4 regions of the Ensifer sp. YR511 genome follow, and region 4 is predicted to be linked to each of the others. Evidence: predicted binding sites of a transcription regulator. Region 4 holds the regulator's gene; each other region holds the start of a gene.

Region 1 (7,340 bases), on a different contig from region 4:
GATCAGTCGAACAACGGGAACAGCGCCGGGCGCGGTGACGTCGCTTCGCGACTGTGTCCCTCGTGCACTTGACCCGGCCCGCGCTAAAACGCAAACCGGTGCCACACCAGACAGAGGCAGAGATAAACGAATGAACGAAGCGTCGCGAAAGCTATCCCCTATCGGCAAAGATCAGGCGGACCAGCACTACCGCGAGGCCCCGAACAACCTCGAGGCCGAGCAGGCGCTGCTTGGCGCGATCCTCGTCAACAACGACGCGTACTACCGCGTGTCGGACTTCCTGAAGCCGGTGCATCTGCACGAGCCGCTGCACCGCAAGATCTACGAAGTCGCCGGCGACATCATCCGCATGGGCAAGATGGCGAACCCGGTCACCATCAAGACCTTCCTCAAGGCCGACGAGAAGGTCGGCGACGTGACCGTCGCGACCTATCTTGCGCGCCTTGCCGGCGCTGCCGTCTCGATCATCAACGCCGAAGACTATGGCCGGGCGATCTATGACCTGGCGCTGCGCCGTTCGCTGATCACCATCGGCGAGGACATGGTCAACATCGCCTATGACGCGCCGCTCGACATGCCTCCGCAGGGCCAGATCGAAGACGCCGAGCGCCGTCTGTTCGAACTTGCCGAGACCGGTCGATACGACGGCGGTTTCCAGTCGTTTAACGACGCCGTGGCGCTCGCCATCGACATGGCCGGCCAGGCCTTCGAGCGCGACGGCAGCCTTTCGGGCATTTCAACCGGCATCCTGTCGCTTGATGGCCGGATGGGCGGCCTGCAGCGTTCCGACTTGATCGTGCTTGCCGGACGCCCCGGCATGGGCAAGACCTCGCTTGCCACCAACATCGCCTACAACATTGCTGCGGCCTACGAGCCGGAAGTCCAGGCTGACGGCTCGTTCAAGGCCAAGAACGGCGGCGTCGTCGGCTTCTACTCGCTCGAAATGTCGTCCGAACAGCTCGCCACCCGTATCATCTCCGAGCAGACCGAAGTCTCCTCCTCGAAGATCCGCCGCGGTGACATCTCCGAGGCCGACTTCGAAAAGCTCGTCGCCTGCTCGCAGATGATGCAGAAGGTGCCGCTCTATATCGACCAGACCGGTGGTATCTCGATCGCCCAGCTTTCCGCCCGCGCGCGGCGCCTGAAGCGCCAGCGCGGCCTCGACTGCCTAGTGGTGGACTACATCCAGCTCATGACCGGCTCGGGCAAATCCAGCGACAACCGCGTGCAGGAAATCACCCAGATCACCACCGGCCTCAAGGCGCTCGGCAAGGAACTGAACGTTCCGATCATCGCGCTCTCGCAGCTCTCCCGTGGCGTCGAAAGCCGCGAAGACAAGCGGCCGCAGCTGTCCGACCTTCGTGAATCGGGCTCGATCGAGCAGGACGCCGACGTCGTGCTCTTCGTGTTCCGTGAGGAATACTACGTGAAGAACCTGGAGCCGCGCGACGAGTTCGACCCGAAGTACGAAGAATGGAAGATGAAGATGGAGCAGGTGAAGGGCACGGCCGACGTGATCATCGCCAAGCAGCGTCACGGACCGACCGGTACCGTGAAACTCGCCTTCCAGTCGGAATTCACGCGCTTCACCGATCTCGCCGATCCATCCTTCACCCAGTACGAAGAACACTAGGGTTCCGTGGGGGCGGCCGGAGCGGGCTGGGAAAAATGTTTGCGGTTTCCCAGCCCGCTCTCAATCTCAAATGGCACGTGCCTTTTGGCTGAAGCGCGCCGCGCCAGCACAAACCTCTCAGAACACGAGGCGCAGCAGCGCTACCGAGACGACACCGACGGCGACCGATACCAGGAGCGGCAGCCGTATGGCGGCCACGGCCGTCGCGGCAGCGGCGATCGTTTCCGCCGGGCCGGTCACGAAGGCCGTCGGCGCGATAACCGCCATCAGCACGGCCGGCGGTATCGCCTCCAGTGCGCGCTTCTGGCTTTCCCCGATCGTCACATACCGGATCAGCACGAGACCGCCGATGCGGGTCGCGATCGTCGCAGCCGCCATGGCGACGATGGCAAGCAGTGTATTTGGATCGACGGTCATGCATGGGCCTCCTTGCGTGCACCGGAGAGAAGCGCGACCACGACCCCGGCCGCAGCCCCGGCAGCGATGTACCAGACACCTGGCAGCAACTGATGCGTGAGCACGGCAGCACAAGCGCTAGCCGCCAGAACGGCACCCGTCTCCCGTCCTTTCCAGAACCCCATGACCAGCACGATGAAGACGGCGGGAACGCAAAGTCGAGGCCGGTAACCTTCGGATCGCCCAGGAATGCCCCAAGCAACGCGCCCGCAAGGCTCGTCAGCACCCAAAGGCAGTAGAAAGGCACCGCAAGGCCCGCATACCAGGCAGGCGTCAGCTTGCCGTTGCTCGCCCGCATCTCGGCCATGGCCCAGATCTCGTCGGCCAGAAGCAGCATCGAGGCATAGCGCGCCGGGCCGGAGAAACTGTCGAGCTTGCCGCCGATCGAAGCGCTCATCAGCACATGGCGGATGTTGACGAGCAGTGCCGAAAAGCCAAGCGCCGCCCAGGACGCCGGATGCGTCCAGATATCCATCGCGACGAACTGGGACCCGCCGGCAAAGACCAGCGCGCTCATCAGCGCCACCTCGGCCGGCGCAAGTCCCTTGCTCGCCGCCACCGCACCGAACACGAGGCCGACCGGCATGACCGCGACGATCAGCGGCGTCATAGCAACGGCCGCGGCCCGAAATTCCTGGAACGCACTTCTTTCCTGCAACGTCCACGTCTCCATTCGCGCGATGCGCCGCCCTTCCACACAGGCGCGCGATCGCAATTGCCCGAGTGTTCTAGGACTCGGGCTGCGGATCGTCTTGAACGAAAGTGATCAGCCGGCGCGGAAGGCCCCAGGGGTGACGCCGGTGCGCGCCTTGAAATGACGGCTGAAATGCGCCTGGTCGGCAAAACCGCATTGATAGGCTGCGTCCACCGCCGACCAGCCGTGCCGCAGCAGTGTCTTTGCCGCCCGCACGCGCTTGTCGGTCAGGAACGCATGCGGGGTGATGTGGAACTCCTTGCGGAACGCGCGGATGAGGTGGGCGCGGCTGAGGCCGGCGACCTTCGCCAGTTCCTCGAGCCCGATGTCCTCGGCATAGTTTTCCGCCAGGAAGTCGCGCGCCCGGTGAACGGCCGATTGCTCGCGCGTTTCGATCGGCGTGATGATCGTGCTGCCGTGGCGCTCGAACATCGCGGCAAGCACCGCGAACATTTTTTCCTCCGCCTCGAGCGTCGCCCCCGACACTTCGAGCGTGCGGTGGGCCTGATGGAAGGAAAGAGCCAGGTCCGGCGCCTGCAAAACACGCTTGGAGAAGGATGGCGTGCCCTTGAAAGCGCGTCCGGTGACATCCTCGATGATGCTCACCAGCAGTTCGGCGCTCGGATAGACCATGCGATAGCGATAGCCGCTGCCGCCCGGATGACCGTCGTGAATTTCGTCGGGATTGATCAGATAAAAGTATCCGGGGCCGGCCTCCGAACGCTCGCCCTTGATCTTGCTGATCTGCGAGCCGGCCTCGATGGCGCCGATGCTGAAGGTTTCGTGCGCGTGCGGCGCAAATTCATGGGTGATGAAGGTCGCCGTCAGACATTCCATGCCCATGAAGCGGGAATCCCGCCAGAAGCGCGTGCGCTCGGCGCCCTCTATCGGCATGACATCGATGGCTTCTTCCTGCGAAATTGTCTGCATGGCAAAACCATAGTGCGCCTGCGCGGCTGCGTCTTGCACAAAAGTGCTCGTTTGCCTGGTCCATCCGCGAGGGCGCTACGACAGGGGAATATTTGCGACGCTCTGCGCTTGGCTGTATTGATCCTGGATCATCCACGCAGAGTGCCCGGCATGCTTCCTCCAGACTTCCTTTCCGCTTCCAACCGGCTCACGATCGATCTTGGCGCGCTTGTCGACAACTGGCGGGCCATGAACAAGCGCTCCGGCAAGGCGCGTGCCGCAGCCGTCCTCAAGGCGGATGCCTATGGCATCGGCATCGCGCAGGCGGCCCCTGCCCTCTATGCGGCCGGCGCCCGCGATTTCTTTGTCGCCAATGCCGAGGAAGGCGCAGCACTCCGTCCGCTTGCACCGGACGGCCGGATCTACATTCTCGCCGGGATGTGGCCGGGCAACGAGGCGCTGTTCTTCGACAACGATCTGGTGCCGGTCATCAACTCGGACGAGCAGCTGGCGGTGTTCATGGCCGCCCTTTCCGAGCGTGGCGACCACCCTTGCGTGCTGCATGTGGATACCGGCATGAACCGGCTCGGCCTTACGGTCGAGCAGGCCGTTGCGCTTGCGACAGACCCGGCGCGGCCGGCAAGCTTTTCGCCGGTGCTGATCATGAGCCATCTCGTCAGCGCCGACGATCCGGACCATCGGCTGAATGGCCTTCAACTCCGTCGCTTCCATGAGGTGTCGACTGCCTATGAAGGGGTCGATGCGAGCCTTGCCAACTCCGGCGGCGTCTTCCTCGGGCCCGACTATCATTTCGACCTGACCCGGCCGGGCATCGCCGTCTATGGCGGCGAGGCGGTGAACGACATCCCCAACCCGATGAAGCCGGTGGTGACCGCCGAAGCACGGATCATCCAGGTGCGCGACGTGGCCGCCGGCGGCACCGCGAGCTATGGCGCCTCTGCCCGCTTCGACCGCGACAGTCGCATCGCCACGGTGGCTGTGGGATATGCCGATGGCTATCACCGTTCCGTGTCCGGCGGCGGCGTCACGCTCAGGCAGGCAACGCCATCAGGGGCCTTCGGTTTCCTGCACGGCCAGAAGGTCCCGCATGTCGGGCGCGTCACCATGGACCTCAGTCTCTTCGACGTCACGGACCTTCCTGAAAGCGCGGTACGACCGGGTGATTACATCGAGCTCTTCGGCCGGCACATCGCCATCGACGATGTCGCGCGCGCCGGAGGGACGATCGGCTACGAGATGCTGACCAGCCTCGGCCGCCGCTATATCAGGCACTATATCGACAGCGTCTGACGCGCTCCTTCAGCTCATTTTTCGGTCATTCTTGCAGAAATTCACCTTTTGTTCCGCACTTTGCGGCATTATGTGACGATACAGGTGATTCTTTGCCGCCGACGTCCCCTCGCGACGTAGGCGGTCTCACATTCCGAAAGTCGATGCCGATGGCGAAAGCGCGTACCCAATTCATCTGCCAGAACTGCGGCACGATCCACACTCGCTGGGTGGGAAAATGCGAAGGCTGCGGCGAGTGGAACACGATCATCGAGGACGACCCGACGGCGGGCATCGGCGGCGGTCCGTCGCGCGCGCCGAAGAAGGGACGCCCGGTGGCGCTCACCACGCTCTCGGGCGAGATCGAAGACGCGCCACGCATCCAGACAGGCATCTCGGAACTCGACCGGGTGACCGGAGGCGGCTTCGTGCGCGGATCGGCGCTGCTCGTCGGCGGCGATCCCGGTATCGGCAAGTCGACGGTGCTGATGCAGGCAGCGGCAGCGCTCTCGCGCCGCAAGCATCGCGTCATCTATGTCTCGGGCGAAGAGGCTGTGGCGCAGGTGCGTCTTCGCGCCCAGCGGCTGGGGGCTGCCGACAGCGATGTGCTGCTCGCTGCTGAGACCAACGTCGAGGACATTCTGGCGACGCTGTCGGAAGGCAAGCGCCCGGATCTCGTGATCATCGATTCGATCCAGACGCTCTGGAGCGACATCGTCGATTCCGCGCCGGGCACGGTGACCCAGGTTCGCACCGGCGTGCAGGCGATGATCCGCTTTGCCAAGCAGACGGGAACCGCCGTCGTGCTCGTCGGCCATGTGACCAAGGAGGGCCAGATCGCCGGTCCGCGCGTCGTCGAGCATATGGTCGACGCCGTGCTCTATTTCGAAGGCGACCGCGGCCATCACTATCGTATCCTGCGCACCGTCAAGAACCGCTTCGGCCCGACGGACGAGATCGGCGTGTTCGAAATGTCGGACAAGGGCCTGCGCGAGGTCGCCAACCCGTCGGAACTGTTTCTCGGCGAACGCAACGAGAAATCGCCGGGCGCCGCCGTCTTTGCCGGCATGGAAGGCACCCGCCCGGTTCTCGTCGAAGTGCAGGCGCTGGTCGCCCCGACTTCGCTCGGCACGCCGAGACGCGCCATCGTCGGCTGGGATTCCGCACGGCTCTCGATGATCCTTGCCGTGCTGGAAGCCCATTGCGGCGTGCGGCTCGGCCAGCACGACGTCTATCTCAACATCGCCGGTGGCTACCGCATTTCCGAGCCGGCGGCCGATCTAGCTGTGGCTTCCGCACTGGTTTCATCGCTTGCCGGGCTTGCCCTTCCGGCGGATTGCGTCTATTTCGGCGAAGTCAGCTTGTCGGGTGCCATCCGGCCGGTTGCGCATACCGCACAACGCCTTAAGGAAGCCGAGAAGCTCGGGTTCTCCCAGGCGGTCCTGCCGTCCGCTTCGACCGAACTGCCGAAAAACGGCAATGGCCGCTGGAGCGAGATGGAAAGCCTGCCCGATCTGGTGGCGCGCATCGCGGGGTCGCGAAACGCGCTGAGACCGGTGGAGGACGAAGACTGAAAGATGCGGATGCCGCAGGCCGCCCTTTAAGGGCCGCAAACAGGCTGCAAATGCCCTGAACTCAGGGCCGATGGCGGATAGGCTTGAGGAGACCCGGACGAACCGGGTCCGGAGTAAGGACAAAATGCCCATTACAATTCTCGACGGTATCGTTCTCGGCGTCGCCCTGTTTTCCGCAATCCTGGCCATGGTTCGAGGCTTCTCGCGCGAGGTGCTTTCGGTCGCGAGCTGGGTGGGTGCGGCGGCTGCCGCCTACTTCCTCTACCCGCATCTCCTGCCCTACGCGAAGCAGTATACCAACAGCGACACGGTCGCGATGATCGGATCGGCGGCGGTGATCTTCCTGATCGCGCTGATCATCATCTCCTTCATCACCATGCGGATCGCCGATTTCATCATCGACAGCCGCATCGGCGCGCTCGACCGCACGCTCGGCTTCCTGTTCGGCGCTGCCCGCGGCATCCTTTTGGTCGTCGTCGCCATGCTGTTCTTCAACTGGCTCGTCGCTCCGCAGCAGCAGCCGACTTGGGTCACCCAGGCCAAGTCGAAGCCGCTGCTCGACAATCTCGGCAACAAGCTGATCGCGCTTTTGCCCGAAGAAGCCGACGCCACCATTCTCGATCGCCTGCGCGGCAAGGACACAACCGGCGAAGGCGAAGGCGAAGCGCCGGCAACGACGCCCGGCCAGGCACCTGCGACGACGCCGGACCAGGCGCCCGCCGACGACGCCCCGGCCACCAACGGCTGAGACAGGAACGATTTGCCGACAAAGCCCGCCCCGCGG
Region 2 (7,340 bases), 240 kb from region 4:
GCGAGGAATGGACCCATGAACGCGAGGACCGCGACCGTTGCCGTGACCGGAATCGGCGGTTTTGTCGGACGGCACGTCGCGCTCGCCTTGCTGCGCGAAGGTTATCCTGTGCACGGCACGGTTCGCGCGCTCGGGCGCGCCGAGGAGATCGAGCGATCCATTCGCGCGGCCGGTGGTACGGATGCCGCGCGCCTGACGTTTGGAGAGGCGGATCTCCTGAAGGAGCGGGGCTGGGCTGAGGCCTTTGCCGAGGTTTCCTACGTCGTCCACACCGCCTCGCCATTTCCGGCTCGCTTGCCTGCCAATGAAGATGACCTGATCGGGCCGGCCCGTGACGGCACGCTGCGTGTGCTCAGGGCAGCCCATGCGGCCGGTGCCAAACGCGTCGTGCTCACGTCGTCGGTCGCCGCGGTCATCTACGGGGCAGGGCGCGCGCCGTTTACGGAGGACGATTGGACCGATCCGCAGTCATCGCTTGCGACACCCTACTACCGCTCCAAGACCTTCGCCGAACGCGCGGCCTGGGACTATGCGGCTGACAGCGGCCTGGAGCTTGTGGTCATCAATCCCGGAATGGTCCTCGGGCCGGTTCTTGGCCATGAGATCGGCACATCCGTCGCCGTGGTGCGCAGCCTGCTCAAGGGGAACTATCCCGCCTTGCCGAAGTTCGCCGTGCCGGTTGTCGACGTCCGCGACGTGGCGGATGCGCATGTGCAGGCCTTAAGCGTCGCCGCAGCGGCAGGCGAGCGTTTCCTGATTGCGGGAGAGGCGCTTTCCCTTGCGGATATCACGGCCATCCTCCGGCGCAGGTTCCCTGAACATGCGGGCAGGCTTCCGAGGTTCGTGCTGCCCAATTGGCTGGCAGGGCTTGCCGCCCCCTTCGATGCGGGCCTGCGCCTCATCGTGCGCGAACTCGGGCATGACCCCCGCATTTCCAACGAAAAGGCGCGCCGTGTTCTCGGGTGGCAGCCGCGCTCTGCCGAAGAGGCCGTCGTGGCCTCGGCGAACAGCCTGATTTCGGCCGGCCTCGTCTGAGGCGTGCTTGGCGCGTCAGTCGGTAAAGCGGCGCGCGACCCAGGAATAGCCATCTTCGACATAGCGCACCGGCTTCGTGACGATGGTCTTCAGCTTCTCCCGATCGGGGATGGCGCCCGACAGGAAAGCCAGCGTGCGTTTCGGCAATCCTTGCTCGGGTTCCGGCTCCGCTGCCGGAACGGGCAGCGCCTGGTTCTGCTGGGCGCCCGGTGGCGGCGCGGGGATTTCGGCGACGCTGGGCGCCGAGCTCTCGCATACCGCAACGACGACCGGATAGTTCGCATTGGAAAACTTCGGCAGTTGCGCGTTCGAAGCCGTGTCGCACTGCGCGATCGATGGCCAACTGCCGTTGACCGTCGAGATGTACTGGCATTGGCTGACGTCGTGGTCGCAGCCGAGAATGGTCATGACTATCAGCGCCGCTTGCATCGCATTCCCATCGTCTTTGCAGGTTGTGGTGGATCAACCTATGCCTGCATGATTCTCCTCGAAATAGGGCGATGCTGCCGGCAGCGCGGAACAAATTGTTTCAGCCTGTTAGGCGGATTGATGGGGAGGCATACGAGCCTGCGCCATTTGACGTATTGGTCCGGGCGTAGGCCGGCGGTAGTTTGGCGCAAAACCATGCCTGAATGAAAAGGACGACCGATTGCCTGCCGTAATCATAGCCCAGGAGACGCCGCGCCAAGCTGAAGTTCTGCGTCTCCTGGAACTCTCTGACGCCTACGCCGCCTCGCTCTACCCCGCCGAGAGCAATCACATGGTCGATCTGTCGAACCTGGAAAAGCCGGAGGTATCGTTCTTCGTCGCACGGCGTGGCGGCGATACCATCGGCTGCTGCGCCCTGGTTGATGCCGGTGACGGGACTGCGGAAATCAAGCGCATGTTCGTCGATCCCGAGGCGAGGGGGCTGAGGGTCGGTAAGTTGTTGCTGCAGGCGCTGGAGGTGCGCGCGGCGCAACTCGGACTGGTGGCAATCCGCCTCGAAACAGGCATCTATCAGCCCGAAGCGATAGGCCTTTACAAGGCGGCCGGCTACGTCGAGCGCCCGCCGTTCGGGGGGTATCAGCCGGATCCGCTGAGCCTCTTCATGGAGAAGCCCGTTCACGTTGCGTAAGCTCGAGCGGCCTTCAAACCCTGAATACAGAAACGGCGGCCTGTGAGCCGCCGTTTCTGTATGGATTATTGTGATCCTGCTTGCCGGCAGAAAGCCGGCTCAGATGTCCAGGTTGTCCGCAAAGACAGCGCGCTCCTGGATGAAGCGGAAGCGGGCATCCGCCTTCGTGCCCATCAGGTTGTCGACCGCTTCGCGCGTGCCCTCGAAATCGACATCGTCGATCTCGACCTTGAGCAGCGTGCGGAACTTCGGATCCATTGTCGTTTCCTTGAGCTGCGCCGGCAGCATCTCACCGAGACCTTTGAAGCGGCCGATCTCGACCTTGCCGCGACCGGCAAACTCGGTGCGCATCAGCTCCTCGCGGTGCGCGTCGTCGCGGGCATAGAGCGTCCTTGCGCCCTGGCTGATGCGATAGAGCGGCGGCACGGCGAGATAGAGGTGACCGCCGCGGATCAGTTCGGGCATCTCCTGGTAGAAGAAGGTGATCAGCAGCGAGGCGATATGCGCGCCGTCGACGTCGGCGTCGGTCATGACGACGATGCGCTCGTAGCGCAGATCCTCTTCCCGGTACTTGCTGCGGGTGCCGCAGCCAAGCGCCTGGATGAGGTCGGCAATCTGCTGGTTGGCGCCGAGCTTTTCTCGACCAGCGCTCGCCACGTTGAGGATCTTGCCGCGCAAGGGCAGGATCGCCTGGTTGGCGCGGTTGCGCGCCTGCTTCGCCGAGCCGCCCGCCGAGTCCCCTTCGACGATGAAGAGTTCGGCGCCTTCAGCGGTGTTCTGCGAGCAGTCGGCAAGCTTGCCGGGCAGGCGCAGCTTGCGCACGGCCGTCTTGCGGTTGACTTCCTTTTCCTTGCGCCGGCGCACGCGCTCCTCGGCGCGCTCGACCACCCAGTCGAGCAGCTTGTCGGCCTCGGCCGGATTGTCGGTAAGGTAGTGGTCGAAGGGGTCACGCAGCGCATTTTCGACGATGCGTTGTGCTTCGACTGTCGCTAGCTTGTCCTTGGTCTGGCCGACGAATTCCGGTTCGCGGATGAACACGGACAGCATGCCGGCGGCCGAGATCATCACGTCATCCGTGGTGATGAGCGCTGCACGCTTGTTCTGCTTCAGCTCGGCATAGTTCTTCAGTCCCTTGGTCAGCGCGATGCGGAAGCCCGCCTCGTGCGTACCGCCCTCAGGCGTCGGAATGGTGTTGCAGTAGGAATGAACCTGCTGGTCGCCGCCATACCAGGTGACCGCCCATTCGAGCGAACCGTGACCGTTGGCCTTCTCCGATTTGCCGGCAAAGATCTCGCGGGTAACGGTGAATTCCTTGCCGAGCGTCGCCGCCAGATAGTCCTTCAGGCCGCCAGGGAAGTGAAAGACGGCCTTGTCCGGGATCTCCGAACCTTCCTGCAGCAATGACGGATCGCAGGACCAGCGGATCTCGACGCCACCGAAGAGATAGGCTTTCGAGCGCGCCATGCGGAAAAGCCGGCCGGGCTCGAAATGCGCGTGCGGTCCGAAAATATCCGGGTCCGGATGGAAGCGGACGCGCGTGCCGCGGCGATTGTGCACGTCGCCGAGTTCCTCGAGCCCGCCCTGCGGAATGCCTCGGGAGAAGCGCTGGCGATAGAGCTTGCGATTGCGGGCGACCTCGACTTCGAGCGCGTCGGAGAGTGCGTTGACGACGGAAACGCCGACGCCGTGCAAACCGCCCGAGGTCTCGTAGGCCTTGCCATCGAACTTGCCGCCGGCATGGAGCACCGTCATGACGACTTCGAGCGTCGACTTGCCGGGGAATTTCGGATGGTTTTCGACCGGGATGCCGCGGCCGTTGTCGGTGACTGTCAGGAACCCGTCCGCGTCGAGATGGACCTCGATGAAGTTCGCATGGCCGGCGACCGCTTCGTCCATCGAGTTGTCGATGACTTCGGCAAAGAGATGGTGCAGCGCCTTCTCGTCGGTGCCGCCGATATACATGCCCGGACGACGACGGACCGGCTCAAGGCCCTCGAGCACCTCGATCGCCGACGCATCGTAATCGCTGCCATCGCTGCCTTTCGGGGCAGGGCGCGGCTCTTCGCGCGCGATGGGGGCTGCAGCCACGGCCGGCTTGGCGCTCGGCTGTACGGCCTTCGGTTGCTCGGGCATTGAGAAGAGGTCGCTGTTGTCGTCCATGGGGCCGTTCGGATCGTTCCTGTCGTTCGGGAATGCCAGAGGCCATAGCAAGCCCCAGGCTCTGCCGCCATCCCCCGGCGGTCGAATCACCTGAATTCTGCCAGACTCTCACAGGATACGCGAACAAAAGGAGAATTTCTGGCGCCGGCCGCCGATGATTTTTCGCACGAACGGCCGTGTTTCGGGCCAAGTGTTGCTTTGCGGTGCGGCCAATGGCAAGGCTTGCGGCGAAAGAGGGAGCCCGTCATTTGGCCGTGTCCACAGTTGTTTTTCCGTTTCGTGCCTGCCTGTTCGCCCTAGCCTTGGCAATTGCCGCCTCGCCGGCAGAGGCGCAGACGCTCAAGCCCTACAAGGACGATCTGTTCTCCTATGCCAAGGTGCTCGACCAGGAGGATGGTGGTGACGACCTGACGGTCGACTACCAGGAACTGCGGGATATCAACGAACGCGACGAAATCCCGGAACGCCGGGTGAAGCGCGCCTATGTGTCGCTTGGCGTGAAGAACGAGCAGGTCAATGAAACGCTCGATATCGGTGGCCGCGCGCTCGACGTGACCCGTGTCGGCCCCGATCGCGGCGCCAGCTTCTCGGTCATCTTCATCCATGGCCGCGGCGGCGACCGTCGGCTCGGTGCCAACGACTTTTCCTTCGGTGGAAACTTCAACCGGCTGAAGAACCTCGCCGTCGCCAATGGCGGCGTCTATTACGCCCCGAGCGTCCGCTCCTTCGATACGGCAGGTGCCGCCGATATCGCCGGCCTGGTTCGATACGCGTCCGAACGTTCCGGAGGCCGTCCGGTCGTGCTCGCCTGCGCCTCGATGGGAAGCTTCATCTGCTGGGGTGTCTCGCGCGACGCCTCCGCCGTCGCAGCACTCTCCGGCATGATGGTCATGGGCGGCGTCAGTGATCCCGATTTTTCGAAGAGCGCTGCCTTCAAAGCGAAACTGCCGATCTTTTTCAGCCATGGCAGCCGCGACAGCGTTTACCCGGCCGAAAGCCAGAAGGCGCTTTACACCGCGCTCAAGTCGAAAGGCTATCCGACGCGCTTCGTGCTGTTTGAGACCGGATCGCATGGAACGCCTGTTCGCATGACCGATTGGAGCGATGCCCTGAACTGGATCGGCAGCCGCTAAGGCCACTCCTTCCTACTCGGCATTTGTTAACCAGCACGGCAATTTCCAGGCAGCGCTTCTTCCCGCGTTTCCACTCTGGAAAGTTGAAGGCGCCATGATGCCGGCAACTATGGCTGGGATGGACTTCATGGACGCGCGCACCGAGACACGGCACATACCGCTGTGTGTGGATCTGGACGGCACTTTGCTGGCCGCCGACACGCTGTGGGAAGGTGCTGCGATCATTCTGTTGCGCAATCCGCTCATGCTGTTTCCGATGCTGGTCTGGCTGGCAAAAGGTAAGGCACGGCTGAAGCACGAAGTGGCCCTTAGATCCGGCCGCCGTGCGGAAGACTGGCCTTATCGGCAGGCCGTCATCGACCGGCTCATGGAGGAAAAGAAGAGCGGGCGCGAACTCGTGCTCGTGACCGGCGCAGCACCGTCCGTTGCAAACGACATTGCCGCCCATGTCGGCATGTTCTCCTCGGTCATGCATTCGACCGACGCGCTCAACCTGACGAGCAGCAACAAGCGCCGGGCGCTGGTAGAGCGGTACGGCGACGGCGCCTTCGACTACATGGGCAACAGCCGTGACGATATCGCCGTCTTTGAGGTGGCACGCCGCGCGATCGTGGTCTCGCCCGATGCGGCCGCGGAAAAATGGCGTCGCAACCATGATGCCGAACGGCTCGATACCGGCAAGGTCAGCGCGCTTGCGCCGCTGAAGTCGATCCGCGTGCATCAATGGGCGAAAAACGTGCTCATCGGCGTGCCGATGATCCTCAACCACGAGGTGCTGCATTTCGATGCGATCGTCAGCGTCATCATCGCCTTCTTTGCCTTCAGCTTCCTCGCATCCGCCGTCTACGTCATCAACGATCTCTCGGACCTTGCCAACGATCGCCGCCATGCGAAGAAACGTTACCGGCCGCTCGCGAGCGGCCAGATGTCCGTGCCGACAGCGCTGGTGCTTGCAGGCTGCCTCATCATCGCGTCCGTGGCGCTGACCCTTCTGTTGCCCTGGAAGTTTGCCGGGGTGCTCGCCTTCTACGCCTGCGCGACGACGGCCTATACCTTCGTGCTGAAGCGCAAGCTGCTCGTCGACGTGTTCACGCTCGCCGGCCTCTACACCACACGCATCGTCGCTGGTGCGGCCGCGACCGGCACGGAACTGTCCTTCTGGCTGGTGTCCTTTGCGATCTTCTTCTTCCTGAGCCTCGCGCTGGTGAAGCGTTACGTCGAGCTGCACGAATTCGAGGACAAGGACGGTGGCAACGTGCCGGGGCGTGGCTATCTCGCTGTCGACTTCGAGATGGTCGGCCAGGCCGGCGTTGCCTCCGCCTTCACCTCGGCCCTGGTTCTGGCGCTCTACGTGCACAGCAAGGAACTGCAGGAGATGTACACCACGCCCTGGGCGTTGTGGCCACTCTGCCCGCTGGTGCTCTATATGTTGCTGCGCATCTGGATGCTTGCACGCCGCGGCATGCTGCATGAGGATCCGGTCGTCTTCATCATGCGCGACTGGCGCAGCCAACTGACCATGCTGATCGGCGCGCTGCTGATCCTATTTGGAGCCATCGGGCCGCAATGACCCTGCAAGACCATGAAAGCTGGGGCCGCATCGACAATCGCGTGCGGCCTGGAATTTCGCCTGACGACTATGAAGACCGGCTCGGCAGCCTTGAGTCCGAAGGCTATCTGCCTTTCGGCAACGGACGCAGCTACGGCGACAGCTGCCACAACGATCGCGGTATGCTGATCGAAAGCAACCTTCACGGCCGGATACTCGCCTTCGATCCCGGCACCGGGATGATGACCTGCGAAGCGGGGGTGACGCTGCGCCAGGTGCTGGAACGGGCGATCGAGCATCGCTTCTTCCTGCCGGTGACGCCTGGCACGGCCTTTGTCACCGTCGG
Region 3 (7,340 bases), on a different contig from region 4:
TCGTGTCCTTGTGCACGCGGCGCTCGCGCCAGATGATGTAGAGGCCGGAGCCGATGATGATGGCGATGCCGAACCACTTCAGCGCGTCGGGCAGGTCGCCGAAGACGAGCCAGCCGAAGATCGTGGCCGAAACGATTTCGAGATACTGCAGCGGCGCCAGCACCGAGGCCGGGGCGGCGCGATAGGCATAGACGCCGAGCACGCCTGAAATGGTGGCGGTGACGCCGACGCCGAGCAGGTAATACCAGGTGTACCCTTCTGGCCAGACCGGATCGAAGATGCCGGAACCGGTGCCTTCGCCGAAATAAAGCAGCACGAGACAGAAGAGCGCGCCCCAGACGCCGGCGTGAAACTGCATCGACCAGGGGTCCTCATTTTGCGCGACCATGCGGGTGACGAGCAGGAAAACGGCAAGGCCAAAGGCGGCCACAACAGGCAGAAGGGCGATCCAGCCGACCTCCTGCATGCTCGGCTGGATGACGAGCAGCGCGCCGAAGAAGCCGACGCCGCAGGCGGTGTAGCGCCGCCAGCCGATCGTCTCCTTCAGGAAGATGCTGCCAAGGATCGTGAGGATGATCGGCTCGACGAAGAAGATCGCGATCGCGTCGGCGACTTCCATGACCTTCAGCGTGGTAATGAAGGAGAGCATGGTCACGACCAGCAGACCGCCGCGCAACGCGTGCAGCCCGGTCTTCTTCCAGGTGAGATCAAACAGGCTGCCGCGGAAGAGCACGATCGGCAGGATGAAGACGACCTGCAGCAGAAAGCGCACGGCGGTGATTTCGGCCGAGGGAACGGTGGCGATCGCGAGCTTGGCGAAGATGTCGATCAGCGGCGACAGAAGCACCGAGATCACCATCAGCGTCAGCCCGAAGGAGATGCGGTTGTGGTCGGCGGCGATCTTAGGAAGCGACATGTCGGCCATGATATTTCCGGTCAGCGCCGCCCTGCGACGGCGCGCAGGCACCAGGCGGCAAAGTCGGCCGTCGCCTCGTCCCGGCCGAGTTCGTTCAGTGTTTCGTGGCGCATGCCGTCATAGACGGTGACGCTAACGTCGCTGAGACCGGCGGCTTTCATCTTCGTGCCAAGCCAGCGGACGGCGTTGCCCATCTCGGTCGACGGGTCAGCGCTGCCGCCGACGAGATGAATGGGCAGGTTTTTCCGGAGCCGCGCCAGCCGGTCGGGCCGGGCGCCATCGAAGGACAGGCGGAAAAGATCGAGCCAGAGCGAGACCGTCGCATCGAAGCCGCAGAGCGGGTCGGCGGCATATTTGGCGACCTCGGCATCGTCGCGCGACAGCCAGTCGAGATCGGTCTTGCGATCCTTGATGGCGCCGCCCCACATGCCGAAGGTGAGCTTGGTCAGAAGCGGGCTCGGCACGTCAGACCCTTTGAGCGCCTTTTCGATCTTCAGGATCACCTGTCCGCCACGGCCGGCAAGGCCCGGCCGGAAGTTGGAGTTCCAGACGGCAAGCGCATCGTAGAGGCCGGGATCGGTTTCGGCGGCATTGAGCGCGATCAGTCCACCCATGGAATGGCCGAAGAGGATGACCGGCAAGCCCGGATGGGCGGTGGTCGCAATCTCCCGCACTGCCCGGATGTCCGCGAATATCTTGTCGAGGCCGTCGCGGCTTGCGAACATCCCAAGCTGGGCGTCAGGCGCCTGCGTCGCGCCGTGGCCGCGATGGTCGTGGGCATAGACATGGAAGCCGTGGCCGGCCATCGCCTCGGCAAAGCGGGCATATCGGCCGGAATGCTCGGCAAGGCCATGGCTGACGAGAAGGATGCCGCGGGCTTCTGTGGTTGCCGGAAAATGCCGCCAGCTCAAGCTGGCACCGGTCGGGCTCTGATGCGTCTTCACCTGCCCGAACATCTCTACTCCCGGAAGCAATCGACAGACCTTTGAGATTTCAAATCGATTTGCGTGGCAAAGGCAATCGCCGCTTGTTGATCGTTGCGCATGAGGTCACAAGCGATTTGACGGTGCATTACATTAGGGGTTGCAATTTTCCCGTTTTGGGCGATATTTGTTCCCGTTTTGTTTTTGCGGGAGGATATCATGGTCCGTTTTTGTAAAGCGATATCAGGTTCTGTGGCGGGCATCCTGGCAGCGCTGACGCTGTTGCTTGGTTCCGGCGCCTTTGCTGCCGGTGAAGACGCATCCAAGGGTGCTCCGCCGGCGAGTTCAACCAGCCGCACCGACTACGTACTGGCGGTCAGCTGGCAGCCAGGTTTCTGCGAGACGCGGCCGCAACGCAAGGAATGCGAGAGCCAGACGGCGGAACGCTTCGATGCCACCAACCTCTCGCTGCATGGCCTGTGGCCGCTGCGCAAGAGCTATTGCGGGGTCGCGGCAGAAGCGCGGGCAACCGACCGCAAGGGCAGCTGGCTAGAGCTGCCGAAGCTTGCCATGGCCGACGACACCGCGGCGCGGCTGCTTATCGCCATGCCCGGGGTGCAATCCGGTCTCGACCGGCACCAGTGGCTGCGAAGCGGCATCTGCCAGAGCGGCTCGGTCGACGACTATTTCTCGGTACAGCTGCGCATGCTGGAAGAGCTCAACCGCTCGGCGGTCGGGGCACTTTTCCGCCAGCGTGTGGGTGCGGAACTCGATGAGGCGGCGATCAAGCAGGCCTTCGACCAGAGTTTTGGCGCTGGAGCCGGCGACCGGGTGCGCATGCGCTGCCAGACCGTGCAAGGCCGCAGCATCATCACCGGGCTGACGATCGGGCTCACGGGCGATGTCATGAAGGCTGCGAGCCTCGGGCCGCTGATCCAGGCCGCAGGCACGACCGAGTTCAAATGCGCCAAGGGTATCGCCGATACTGCCGGTCGCGGGTAGGGCGTTTCGCCCGGTCGGCCATGGCAGCACCTTATGGTGCGGCCTTGACCGCGCCGGCTTTAGGCGCCTTCCGGGAGAGCCTGCCGGGCGTTCCGATGGGGATGTTCGTTTTGGGATAGGGCGGGGGCGGATGCCTTTGATCATTGCCCCCTTCCTATAATTCGCCTACATAGCGGGCAAATTTCCTTATCCCTGCGGAGCATTCCCTCATGGCACGTCAGTTCATCTACCATATGGCCGGGCTTAATAAGTCCTACGGCGCGAAGAAGGTTCTCGAGAACGTTCATCTGTCGTTCTACCCGGATGCCAAGATCGGTATCCTCGGCCCGAACGGCGCCGGTAAGTCGACGGTTCTGCGCATCATGGCCGGCCTCGACAAGGAATTCACCGGCGAGGCCTGGGTGGCCGAAGGTGCGACCGTCGGATACCTGCCGCAGGAGCCGCAGCTCGATCCGACGAAGACGGTGCTTGAAAACGCCATGGAAGGCGTCGCCAAGAAGAAGGCGATCGTCGACCGCTACAACGAACTGATGATGAACTATTCCGACGAGACGGCGGAAGAGGGCGCCAAGCTCCAGGATATCATCGACAGCCAGAACCTCTGGGATCTGGAAAGTCAGGTCGAAATGGCCATGGAAGCGCTGCGCTGCCCGCCGGGCGACGCGGAAGTCACCAACCTGTCGGGCGGTGAAAAGCGTCGTGTCGCGCTCTGCAAGCTGCTGCTCTCGCAGCCGGACCTGCTGCTCCTCGACGAACCGACCAACCACCTCGACGCCGAGACGATCGCCTGGCTCGAAAAGCACCTGCGCGAGTATCCGGGCGCCGTGCTGATGATCACCCACGACCGTTACTTCCTCGACAACGTCACCGGCTGGATCCTCGAGCTCGACCGCGGCCGCAGCATTCCCTACGAGGGCAACTACTCGGCCTACCTGGTTGCGAAGGCCAAGCGCATGCAGCAGGAAGGTCGCGAAGAGGCGTCCCGCCAGAAGGCGATCGCTCGCGAACAGGAATGGATTGCATCCAGCCCCAAGGCTCGTCAGGCCAAGTCCAAGGCGCGTATCCGCTCCTATGACGAACTGGTCAACGCGGCGGAAAACCAGCGTCCCGGCGACGCGCAGATCATCATCCCGGTCGGCGAACGTCTCGGCCAGGTGGTCATCGAGATGGAAGGCGTCACCAAGGGCTATGGCGATCGCCTGTTGATCGACGGCCTGTCGCTGAAGCTGCCGCCGGGCGGCATCGTCGGCATCATCGGCCCTAACGGCGCCGGTAAGACGACGCTCTTCCGCATGATCACCGGCCAGGAACAGCCCGACAGCGGCTCGATCCGCATCGGTGATACCGTGCACCTCGGCTATGTCGACCAGAGCCGCGACGCGCTCGACGGCAACAAGACCGTCTGGGAAGAAATCTCCGGCGGTGCTGAAGTCATCAAGCTCGGCAAGCACGAGATGAACTCGCGCGCCTATTGCTCGACCTTCAACTTCAAGGGCGGCGACCAGCAGCAGAAGGTCGGCAACCTCTCGGGCGGTCAGCGCAACCGCGTTCACCTCGCCAAGATGCTGAAGAACGGCGGCAACGTGCTGCTGCTCGACGAACCGACCAACGACCTCGACACCGAGACGCTGGCAGCGCTCGAAATCGCGCTCGAAAACTTCGCCGGTTGCGCCGTTATCATCAGCCACGACCGCATGTTCCTCGACCGCCTTGCCACGCACATCCTCGCCTTTGAAGGAGACAGCCAGGTCGAGTGGTTTGAAGGCAACTTCGAAGACTACGAGAAGGACAAGATCCGCCGCCTCGGCCCGGACTCGGTCAACCCGAAGCGCGTCACCTACAAGCGCCTGACGCGCTGATTTCAGCCGCCGCCATATCGCGGCGCTGGACCTTGCTGCGTCCGTTGAAGCGGGCGCTGCAACATTTGTTCTAGGAACGGGCGAGGCGCAGGCTTCGCCCGTTTTCCTTTGTCTCCTGACCTGAGGCGAAGACCAGCTGTCGCTCGGTTGCGCGCCAGGGTCTGTTTATCGCTGTGCCCGCGCGGGGGATGAACGTGCGGGACGCTCCAGGGGTCGGCGTAGCGATCAGCTCTGCGGTTGCCGTCCCGATGGCGGGCGCGAACGGGCGTTTGCAGGTTTGTCTATCGCTGCGGCGAGATGGGCTGGCGGATGACGCGTGCCTGGGGCGGCAGAGACGCGGATAGGGTGGCGTCCCAACACCGGGAAGGGCGCCGGGTTTGTCTCGGTTGGGTGGGGCTGCCCTCATTCGGGTCGTGAAGTCGGCCTATTAGAGGGGCCTTCGCAGGTCTTCTGACGTGCCGCCCGAGACATCGTTTGTGAGACATCGTTTGTGGCGCATGGCGTCCATACACACGCATCTGTTCCGCCGGCGCCATTGTTTGGCCTCTCCGCGCAAATCCGCTTGCGTCACCACCGCAAATCACATAAACATATCTTTATGTGTTGATGGGGATCGCTATGGCTCTGCAGAGAGAACTGGGTCTGGATGCGTTGGTGGACGTGCTGAAGGCGGCGGGCGAGCCGACCCGCATGCGTCTCGTCGCGCTTCTCGCCGCCGGCGATCTGACCGTCACCGATCTTACCGAAATTCTCGGTCAATCGCAGCCACGCATTTCCAGGCATCTGAAGCTGCTGGCGGAGGTCGAGCTGATCGACCGCTACCAGGAGGGCGCCTGGGCCTATTTCCGCCTCCGTCAGGACGGTGCCCGGGTCGGGCTCGTGCGGGCGATGCTGGCCTCCGCCTCCGTCGACGACGCGGTGTTGGCGCGTGATGCAGCCCGGCTCACCACCTTGAAGAAGGCGCGCTCGGAGAAGGCGCAGGCCTATTTCAGCCGCAACGCCGCCGGCTGGGACGAGCTTCGCCGCCTGCATGTCAGCGAGCGTGACGTCGAGGCGAAGCTGCGCGAAATGGTGGGCGACGAGCCGGTCGAAAGCTTGCTCGATCTCGGCACCGGCACAGGCCGCATCCTGCAGCTGTTCGAGGGCCTCTATCGTCGTGGTATCGGTGTCGACGCCAGCCGCGACATGCTTGCGGTGGCGCGCTCCAATCTCGATCGCGCCGGCATCACCAAGGCGTCGATCCGCCATGGGGACATCTTCAACCTGCCGCTCGACGGCCAGACCTTCGACCTCGTCACCATTCACCAGGTGCTGCATTTCCTCGAAGAGCCGGAAGCCGCGATCGCGGAAGCCGCGCGCATGCTGATGCCGGGTGGACGGCTGGTCATCATCGACTTCGCGCCGCACGGGCTTGAGCATCTGCGCGACGAGCACGCCCATGCGCGCCTCGGCTTCTCGCATCAGGCGATGGCCGATTGGCTGGCGAAGGCTGGCCTTGTGCTCGAGAAGACCACGGATCTTTCGCCTGAGGGGGCGAATGATGGAAAATTGACGGTGACGATCTGGCTCGCGCGTGATCGGCGGGCCGTGAACGAGAATGAAACGCCACGGCCGCGTGTCCAGGCGGGGGGAGTATAATAATGACGGCACAGACGCTTTACCCGGCCGAACGCGGCAATCTCCGGCTCTCCTTCGAATATTTCCCGCCCAAGACCGACGAGATGGAAGCGCAGCTCTTCCAGACGGCAGACGACCTTTCGGTCTTCGGTCCGGCCTTCATCACCGTCACCTACGGCGCCGGCGGCTCGACCAAGGCGCGTTCGCTGACGACGGTCAGGCGATTGATCGCGGAAAGCGGCTTTGCCAATACCGCCGCGCACCTGACCTGCGTCGGCGCGCCGAAGGCGGAGGTCGATGCGGTGATTGACGAGTACCTCAGCTTCGGCGTCCGCCACTTCGTGGCGCTGCGCGGCGATCCGCAGGGCGGCATCGGCAGCACTTACCAGCCGCATCCCGAGGGTTACGCCAGCAGCACCGACCTCGTGCGGGCGATCCGTGCGCGCGGGGACGACATCGAGATTTCCGTCTCCTCCTATCCGGAGAAGCACCCGGAAAGCCCTGACGTCGCCGCTGACATCGACATGCTGAAGCGCAAGGTCGATGCGGGCGCAACCCGGGCGCTGACCCAATTCTTCTTCGACAACAATGATTTCGAGCGCTACTTGGAACGAGTGCGGCGCGCTGGCGTCAACATCCCGATCGTGCCGGGCATCCTGCCGATCAACAATCTGGCGCAGGTGCAGAAATTCGCTGGCCTTTGTGGCGCCACCGTGCCGGAGGCGATCGTCACGCGGCTTGTGCATCTCGAGGACCAGCCGGTCGAGCGCTTCAAGGAGGCGACCCACATCGCCGCCGAGCAGATCGTCGATCTCGCCCGGCGCGGCGTACGCGATTTCCATATCTATTCGATGAACCGCACGCCGCTGGTGACAGCCGTGCTGGATCTCGTCGGTTTCGAGCGGGTCTCTGTGGAAGCGGTGGGCGCGATCGATGCACCGCGGATGGTGGCGGCCGGCGCGGCCGCCTGACCTTCGCTCGCACCTTGCGACGGGCAAGGTGCGCTTCGCCATGTTGAACTTC
Region 4 (7,340 bases):
TCTTTTAGAAAGTGGCTCCCCGGGCCGGATTCGAACCGGCGACCTGTCGATTAACAGTCGAATGCTCTACCGCTGAGCTACCAGGGATCATCCGCGCCGCTGTTGTGCTGTGCGCTTCAGAAGTGAGGCTGCTAATACGCATGCTTTTCTGATTTGCCAAGCGCTTTTTTCAAAAAAAATGACAAGTTCCGTTGCGAGGCTGTGGAGAAGTCCCCAATTGTGGGAAAACACGCCGGATAGGGAATGATGAATAAAAACAGGAAGCAGACGCATTTCGGCATTGATCCGCAAACACGACAAGTCGTGCTGGGAAAATGGCGTATCGCGTTGCCCGACTCGCCCCTGCTGCGGATCCTGCTGGGTTCGCTGCTGGTGTTTTGTGGTTTTCTCGGTTTCTTGCCCGTGCTGGGCTTCTGGATGATACCGTTGGGCCTGATCGTGCTTTCCCACGACATTCCCTCGGTTCGCCGCCGCCGTCGTCGTCTGGCCGTCTGGTGGGCGCGCTGGCGCGGGAAGGCCAACTCCTCGAACGGCTCCTGAGGCGGACGCCGATTTAACGATCTTGTTGTCGAGGGCAGGGCGGTCGGCAGTTTTCGGTTCCTCGCGGCCGTCCCGTAGCAATTCCGAATCTCTCAACAAGGGCCGTGGCCGCGCAGGCGAATGACCGGTTCCTCGCGGTCTTCCCCTCTGTTGGGGTGCCCTCGAAAACTTTTCGGCAACCCATCAAACGCATAATGCGGTCTCGAATCAGGATGGGGACCGATGGCCAAAGCCACTACGAAACGTCGACGCCGCAGTTCGGGCCGAAGCACCAGCAAACAGGGCGGCATGGCGCCGTGGTATCTGGCCGCAGCGCTCACCCTTGGCGGCGTCATGGCCCACGACCATCGCGCCGAGTTGCGGCACTGGCCGGTGGTTTCCGATGTCATGGCCTTTGCATCGCGATCGGAAACGAAGCCGAAGCCTCAGCGCGCGGTTCCTGAAGCGCAGGAGCGCGTTGCGCAGCAGGCGGATAGGCACAAACCAAATCCGAAGCCCAACCCGGCGACGAAGGTTGTCCTGGCCGCCCCGGTGCCGTCGGTGAATGTCGGCGTCACGCCGCCAACCCCTCTCGTGCGGCCGAATGAAGAGGTGAAGACGGCATCCATCCGTACCGATCAGTTCTATTTTTGCGGCATTCGCAACGACAACTGCGTGATCGATGGCGCGACCTTCGTCTTCCATGGCGAGACGATCCGCGTCGCCGATGTCGATGCACCGCGAATCCGCCAGGCAAGCTGCGACAAGGAGCGTTCGCGCGGCTTCTACGCCAAGCAGCGCCTGCGCGAATTGCTGAATGCAGGCGACTTCAGGCTGATCTCGGCGGGAGGGCGATCAGATGCCAAGGCCGGCGAGAAACTGCGCCTGGTCACCCGCGGTGACCAATCTCTTGGACGTGTACTCGTTTCCGAGGGGCTCGTGCGGCCGTGGGAAGGGCGCCCGACGCCCTGGTGCTGAGATCAGCTGGGAGACGCTCGGCGGACATCGTCGATCGTTCTGTGGAAAGTATCCGTCCTGCAATTCGACGGCGCGTTTTTCAGAAAATGCCTCTTGCGGTTTTTCTGCAATCATTCTAAATCCGCGCCAACGCTTGGTTATCCGAGCTGTGAGGCCTCGTGGCGGAGTGGTGACGCAGAGGACTGCAAATCCTTGTACCCCGGTTCAATTCCGGGCGAGGCCTCCAAAAATCTCACCTCGTTAAATTTGGTTTGGCGTTCTGCCTTAGGGCAGCGCGGTAAAATTCGCGACACGTCCGCGCAAGCCACGTCTCCTATGCCTCCGTCGGATCTTATCGCTTCGGTGAATTCGGTAGAGGGGGAACGATGACTCCGCTGAGATCAACCGCATCGGTAGCGTCCGTCAACATTAAGAACGGAGGCAATGGCATCAATGAAAAAGAGACTGATCCTGACGGCGTTGGCGTGTTTTGCGGCGACCGCTATGGAGGCGCGCGCGGACGACCTGGTTTTCCAGCTGAAGAACAACACCGGCGCGGTACTGACGAATTTCTATACGTCGCCGGTCGGCGTCAATGAATGGGAAGACGATGTTTTCGGTCGGCAGGTCCTGAACCCCGGCGAGAGCATGGAGATCACCATTGCCGACGGGCGGGACGTCTGCAAATACGACATGCGATTCGAATTCGAGGAAGGCTCGGCCCTCGATACGACCGAGGACACGCAGGATCTCTGCGAACTCGGCGAATACACGATCCACGAATAAGCGATCTGGATTTCAGGTCGCCTTAAATGGAAAGAGCCTCGCCACTTTCAGTGGCGAGGCTCTTTTGATTCGGCGTTCTGCCTGGAATTCAATGGTAGCGGCGGATCAGCCCGACGAGCTTGCCCTGGATTTTCACGCGATCCGGTCCGAAAATGCGCGTCTCGTAGGCGGGGTTGGCCGCTTCGAGCGCAATCGACGCGCCCTTGCGACGGAAGCGCTTCAGCGTCGCTTCCTCGTCGTCCACGAGCGCCACGATGATGTCGCCGGGATTGGCCGAGTTGCCGTTGCGGATGATCACCGTGTCGCCATCGAAGATGCCGGCCTCGATCATCGAATCGCCCTTTACTTCGAGGGCGTAATGCTCGCCGCTGCCGATCATGTCGAGCGGAACGGTAATGTCATGGGTGTTGTTCTGGATCGCCGAGATCGGCACGCCGGCAGCGATGCGGCCCATCACCGGGACGGAAACAGACGTGCTTTCGGCGACCGTCGCCGGCTTCGGCGTGGCAGGAGCGGCGGCCGGCGGCTTTCCGAGGCTGCCCTCGATCACGCTCGGCGAGAAGCCTCTGCGCGGCTGTTGCTGGCCGGCGGCGTAGGCTTCCGGAAGCTTGATGACTTCGAGCGCGCGCGCCCGGTTCGGCAACCGGCGAATGAACCCGCGCTCTTCGAGCGCCGTGATCAAACGGTGAATGCCGGACTTCGACGCCAGGTCGAGCGCATCCTTCATTTCATCGAAAGACGGCGGTACGCCCGACTCCTTCATGCGTTCGTGGATGAACAGAAGCAATTCCTGTTGCTTGCGGGTCAGCATGGCACGTCGCTCCAGAGGCGTGAAACAAATCAAGAACAGACACTATCTGTTCCATATGTGTTCCGCAAGTGCCTAAAATTCCGTGAATTCAGGCAATTGGCTGCTTCTGTGGGGGGCGATTGGTCACTTTTGCGGGAGCGGGGCGGTTTTCGGCGACGGTTGCGTCCCAAAACAGCGCCGGGCAGGCCGGTCGCGCGCGTGATTCGAACGAATCGCGGCTCTCTTCGCGGAGAGACTTAAGTCGCTTGCGAGGCCGAGCAGGCGTCTTCGAACTCCTTCACCGTCTCGGCGCTGTTGTCTTCCGGAAGCACTGCGTCGGCCGCATCGGTCGCAACGGGCGTATCGCCGTCATAAACGAAGGACTGGATGTAGAACGCGAGCGCGCCCTTCCAAACATTGCGTCCATCGATCTGATGGCACGGTACGGCCCGTTCGAAATCGGTCTGGAGTTCATCCACCGTCGCGGCACTGAGCTTGACGTCAGGCATATTGGGCGATGCGACTATCGAAGCGAGAAGCAGGGCGGCAAGCACGGTGATCGTCCACTTGATGAAGGGGTGGGACTACGGGTTGGTAAACGATGTGAACCGCGCTTTCGTTCCGAAGTCCAGCAAGCATGGCGATCACTCTGCCATGTTCAACAGCTCTTTGCCCGCAGGCTGTGGCTGATTTGCGCCAGCCGCTCCATCTCAACCTCGTCTCGGCCGTTCTTCATGGACCGGCGCGGAGAATGCATCGGAGCTGCCAGCTTTCGCATCGGGCCTGGGGCGCGCAAAAATCCCTGCGGGGAAGGGCCTTCGCCGTCTCGACAGGCCTCTAAAAAAAGATAACTTTGCGTGGAAAGTGGGGTGGTTGCATGCATAGATTGTCGTTGGTGGTGCTCGGCCTGTTGCTCACGGCTGGAGCGGCGTCTGCCGAAGAAGGGCGTTCGAATATCTGGAAACGGATCAACGCCTGGACGGTGGGATCCGATCCTTCCCTGGGAGGCTCGTGTTACGCGGCGACGAGCTATGACGCCGGCGCTATCCTTCGTATCGGCTTTTATCCGCGGGGATCGACGAACCTGGCGTTTCTTTCGATCGGCAATGCCGAATGGAAATCCATCGAGCCGCAGCGGGAATACGATGTTGCCTTGCAGCTCGACCGTGGTCGTCAGTGGCCGGCCGTTGCGTTCGGTGTTGATCTGACCGGCGCCAAGGCCCTTGTCGTCAACTTTTCCAACACCGACTTCTTTACCGAATTCGTTCGCAAGAACACCTTGGCGCTGGCCTTCGAGGGGCGCGTCGTCGCGAGCCTAAGCCTGCGTGATTCGATGAAGGCGGTAAGCGAGATGTTCAAGTGCCAGGAGGCGGTGAGCGCCTTGATCCCGAATGGCGGTCAGGGAGCGGCGAACGATCCCTTTGCGGGCGCCGGTGGCAATGCGCCGAACAACGATCCCTTTGCCGGCGGCGGCCAGACCAAGTCATCGAAAGATCCTTTCGCCATGTGATGGGCAGTCCGCTTGCCGCGGAGAGGTGAATATTCCTAAAATATTGCCTGGGATCGGCTAGGCACCCTCGACAGCGATGCGGGGACCTATCAAAATGCGGGCAAACGGGGGTTTTGCATGCGTAGATTGCTGGTCGGATTGGTAAGCTGTCTGATCGCCGCGGGATCGGCCGCGGCTGAGGAGTCCGAAATCATCAAGTGGAAGGATGTCGACGGCTGGACCGTTGCTTCCGACACCTCGATGGAGGGCTCCTGCTTCATCTCGTCGGTATTCGACGGCGGGGTCACCTTGCGCCTTGGGTTCTATCCCAAGGGCTCCGAGTCGCCGCTCTATATGAGCTTCGCCAGCGACGACTGGAGGTCGCTCGAGGTCGGCAAAGAGTACGACCTGACCTTCCGCTTCGACAAGACCGATCCCTGGAGCGCTTCGGCGACCGCTGCCGGTGATGCGAGCGGAAAGTTTCTGTTCGTGAACGTCACCGACGCCGAGTTCCTGACGGGCTTCGTGCGCAAGCGGGCCTTGGCCATCGCGTTTGAAGATCGCGTCATCGCAAATCTCAGCCTGCGCGGCACCGGCCCGGCGGCCGACGAGCTGATGAAGTGCCAGCGGGCGGTCGACGAGATTATCGCCGACGAGGGCCGCAAGTCCAAGGAGAAGAAAGCCGACCCGTTCAGTGCACCGAGCGAGAAGCGATCGGCGCGGGATCCGTTCAGCCTCTGAAAACAGGTGGCCACGGGATCGGGCAGCGTTTCGCGAAGGCCGAACGGTGGCTTAGCATGGTGGTGTCCCCGAAAAGACTCGAACTGGCGATCTGCTGATGACAAATCAGCCGCTGTTCCGATACCTCGGCAACCGGGCACCTTCTGATCGTTTTGGTGGAGCCGAAGGGAGTCGAACCCTCGACCTCCGCAGTGCGATTGCGGCGCTCTCCCAACTGAGCTACGGCCCCGTAGCATTCAGTCAACACGACCGGCGCCGATCCTGTCAATACGCGCGCCAGCGCGCCCGCTCGAACGCCGTTGCACGATATGCGTTGTTCGATCCGGCCGGGCGCCGAAGGCGGTCGGTCTCTGAACCGCTTCTGCACTCCACCCATTGTCGAACTCTGCCGGCGGGTTTACGCTGCAACCTGACGATGGCGCTACGTGAACCACGTTGAAGTGTTGGCGGTATACGCCAAGCAGGAAATGACGTCCGGGCACTGGCTGTGAGCGCCATGATGCTCGAGCCAATTACACGATTTTCGTATGTGAGATAGGCCCCTGCCGGCCCACTGTTCCCATAAGAAACCTCTCCGTGGCCCGGCGATTGGAGGAGGATTGGCAAATGGCTCAGGCGATGAAGGCAGCCGTCGTTCGGCAATTCGGCGCGCCCCTGACGATCGAAGAAGTGGCGGTGCCCACGCCGCAGCCGGGACAGATCCTCGTGAAGTACGAAGCAACGGGCGTTTGCCATACCGATCTCCATGCTGCAAATGGCGACTGGCCGGTGAAGCCCAGCCCACCGTTCATTCCCGGGCACGAGGGGGTCGGCTATGTCTCGGCGGTCGGCGCCGGTGTCAAAAGAGTGAAAGAGGGCGACAGGGTCGGCGTTCCCTGGCTTCACAGCGCCTGCGGCTACTGTCCGCATTGCCGCACCGGTTGGGAGACGTTGTGTGCGGCCCAGTCGAACACGGGATACTCGGTCAACGGGACGTTCGCCGAATATGGCCTGGCGGATCCTGATTTCGTCGGCAGCCTGCCCAATGGGCTGGAGTTCGGTCCTGCCGCGCCGGTTCTGTGTGCCGGGGTCACCGTTTACAAGGGGTTGAAGGAAACGGAAGTCCGTCCCGGTGAATGGGTTGCCATCTCCGGCATCGGGGGGCTTGGCCACATGGCCGTGCAGTACGCAAAGGCGATGGGCATGCATGTCGTCGCGGCGGACATCTTCGACGACAAGCTGGCACTTGCAAAGCAATTGGGCGCCGACCTGACAGTCAACGGCAAGGCCAAGGATGCGGTCGAGCAGGTGATCAAGGCCACCGGCGGCGTGCATGGAGCGCTTGTGACTGCAGTCTCGCCCGCAGCGATGGAACAGGCGTTCGGTTTCCTGCGTTCGCGCGGCACCATGGCGCTCGTCGGCCTGCCCCCAGGTATGATCTCGGTGCCGGTCTTTGAGACTGTTCTTAAGCGCATCACCGTGCGTGGATCGATCGTCGGCACCCGCCAGGACCTGGAAGAGTCGCTCCAGTTCGCCGCTGAAGGCAAAGTCGCGCCGCATTTCTCGTGGGATAGCCTCGAGAATATCAACGAGATCTTCCGCCGCATGGAAGCCGGGAAGATCGACGGTCGCATCGTGATGAGCCTGCAGTAATCGACTTTGACAGGCCCGGCTGGTCGAGGCTTGCCGGGTCCGTGTCGATGCCCAAGCGACACGTGTCGAGCATTTACTCTTATGCGCCTTCCTTAGATCGCCGGTCACCAGAGGGCCGTCGGGCGAGATGCCGATAGACCTTTTGCAGAAAGGAAATGGCAATGAGCAAAGGCATGTTCTCAGACCAGCATGCACTGTCCAGGCGCGATCTCCTGCTGGTGGCGGGAACTGCGGCGGCCACGCTTACAGCCTACAGTCATGCTGCCCGTGCCGCGCCAGGCCCAAGCAACCTCGTGATCGACGACGTGAAGCAGGATGAGGATGTCTTTGCCTATATCAGCAGGATCAAGGGCGGCTTTGACGAGACGACCTATCGGCAGGTTCTGGGATGCGCGAATGCGTTCAAGGAAGGAGACCAGACGATCG

Evidence for each region. The regulator LexA, encoded in region 4, represses DNA repair genes until DNA is damaged. The targets are predictions, from matches to a motif close to TGTTCNNNNTGTGTTCNG.
Region 1: the regulator LexA is predicted to act here: its motif matches at 5,042-5,059, upstream of radA (DNA repair protein RadA).
Region 2: the regulator LexA is predicted to act here: its motif matches at 4,432-4,449, upstream of parE (DNA topoisomerase IV subunit B).
Region 3: the regulator LexA is predicted to act here: its motif matches at 2,028-2,045, upstream of BLU15_RS03765 (ribonuclease T2 family protein).

The regions. Positions count from the first base shown of each region.
Region 1 covers NZ_FNGR01000002.1:233,615-240,954, forward strand. The annotation lists gene BLU15_RS05625 (replicative DNA helicase) at 131-1,633, shown strand; gene BLU15_RS05630 (AzlD family protein) at 1,751-2,050, opposite strand; partial or broken gene BLU15_RS05635 (AzlC family ABC transporter permease) at 2,047-2,699, opposite strand; gene BLU15_RS05640 (AraC family transcriptional regulator) at 2,856-3,713, opposite strand; gene alr (alanine racemase) at 3,864-5,003, shown strand; gene radA (DNA repair protein RadA) at 5,153-6,556, shown strand; gene BLU15_RS05655 (CvpA family protein) at 6,681-7,304, shown strand.
Region 2 covers NZ_FNGR01000005.1:292,243-299,582, reverse strand. The annotation lists gene BLU15_RS12860 (SDR family oxidoreductase) at 16-1,035, shown strand; gene BLU15_RS12855 (hypothetical protein) at 1,051-1,464, opposite strand; gene BLU15_RS12850 (GNAT family N-acetyltransferase) at 1,685-2,152, shown strand; gene parE (DNA topoisomerase IV subunit B) at 2,252-4,312, opposite strand; gene BLU15_RS12840 (alpha/beta hydrolase) at 4,525-5,445, shown strand; gene BLU15_RS12835 (UbiA family prenyltransferase) at 5,573-7,015, shown strand; gene BLU15_RS12830 (FAD-binding oxidoreductase) at 7,012-7,340, shown strand, end outside.
Region 3 covers NZ_FNGR01000001.1:749,334-756,673, reverse strand. The annotation lists gene BLU15_RS03775 (DMT family transporter) at 1-925, opposite strand, end outside; gene BLU15_RS03770 (alpha/beta fold hydrolase) at 937-1,872, opposite strand; gene BLU15_RS03765 (ribonuclease T2 family protein) at 2,059-2,841, shown strand; gene ettA (energy-dependent translational throttle protein EttA) at 3,051-4,700, shown strand; gene BLU15_RS03755 (ArsR/SmtB family transcription factor) at 5,319-6,338, shown strand; gene metF (methylenetetrahydrofolate reductase [NAD(P)H]) at 6,341-7,288, shown strand.
Region 4 covers NZ_FNGR01000005.1:51,295-58,634, reverse strand. The annotation lists tRNA gene BLU15_RS11720 (tRNA-Asn) at 13-87, opposite strand; gene BLU15_RS11715 (hypothetical protein) at 247-540, shown strand; gene BLU15_RS11710 (thermonuclease family protein) at 763-1,497, shown strand; tRNA gene BLU15_RS11705 (tRNA-Cys) at 1,650-1,723, shown strand; gene BLU15_RS11700 (hypothetical protein) at 1,921-2,262, shown strand; gene lexA (transcriptional repressor LexA) at 2,351-3,073, opposite strand; gene BLU15_RS11690 (hypothetical protein) at 3,310-3,606, opposite strand; gene BLU15_RS11685 (hypothetical protein) at 3,930-4,562, shown strand; gene BLU15_RS11680 (hypothetical protein) at 4,689-5,282, shown strand; tRNA gene BLU15_RS11670 (tRNA-Ala) at 5,436-5,511, opposite strand; gene adhP (alcohol dehydrogenase AdhP) at 5,889-6,914, shown strand; gene BLU15_RS11660 (ethanolamine ammonia-lyase) at 7,076-7,340, shown strand, end outside.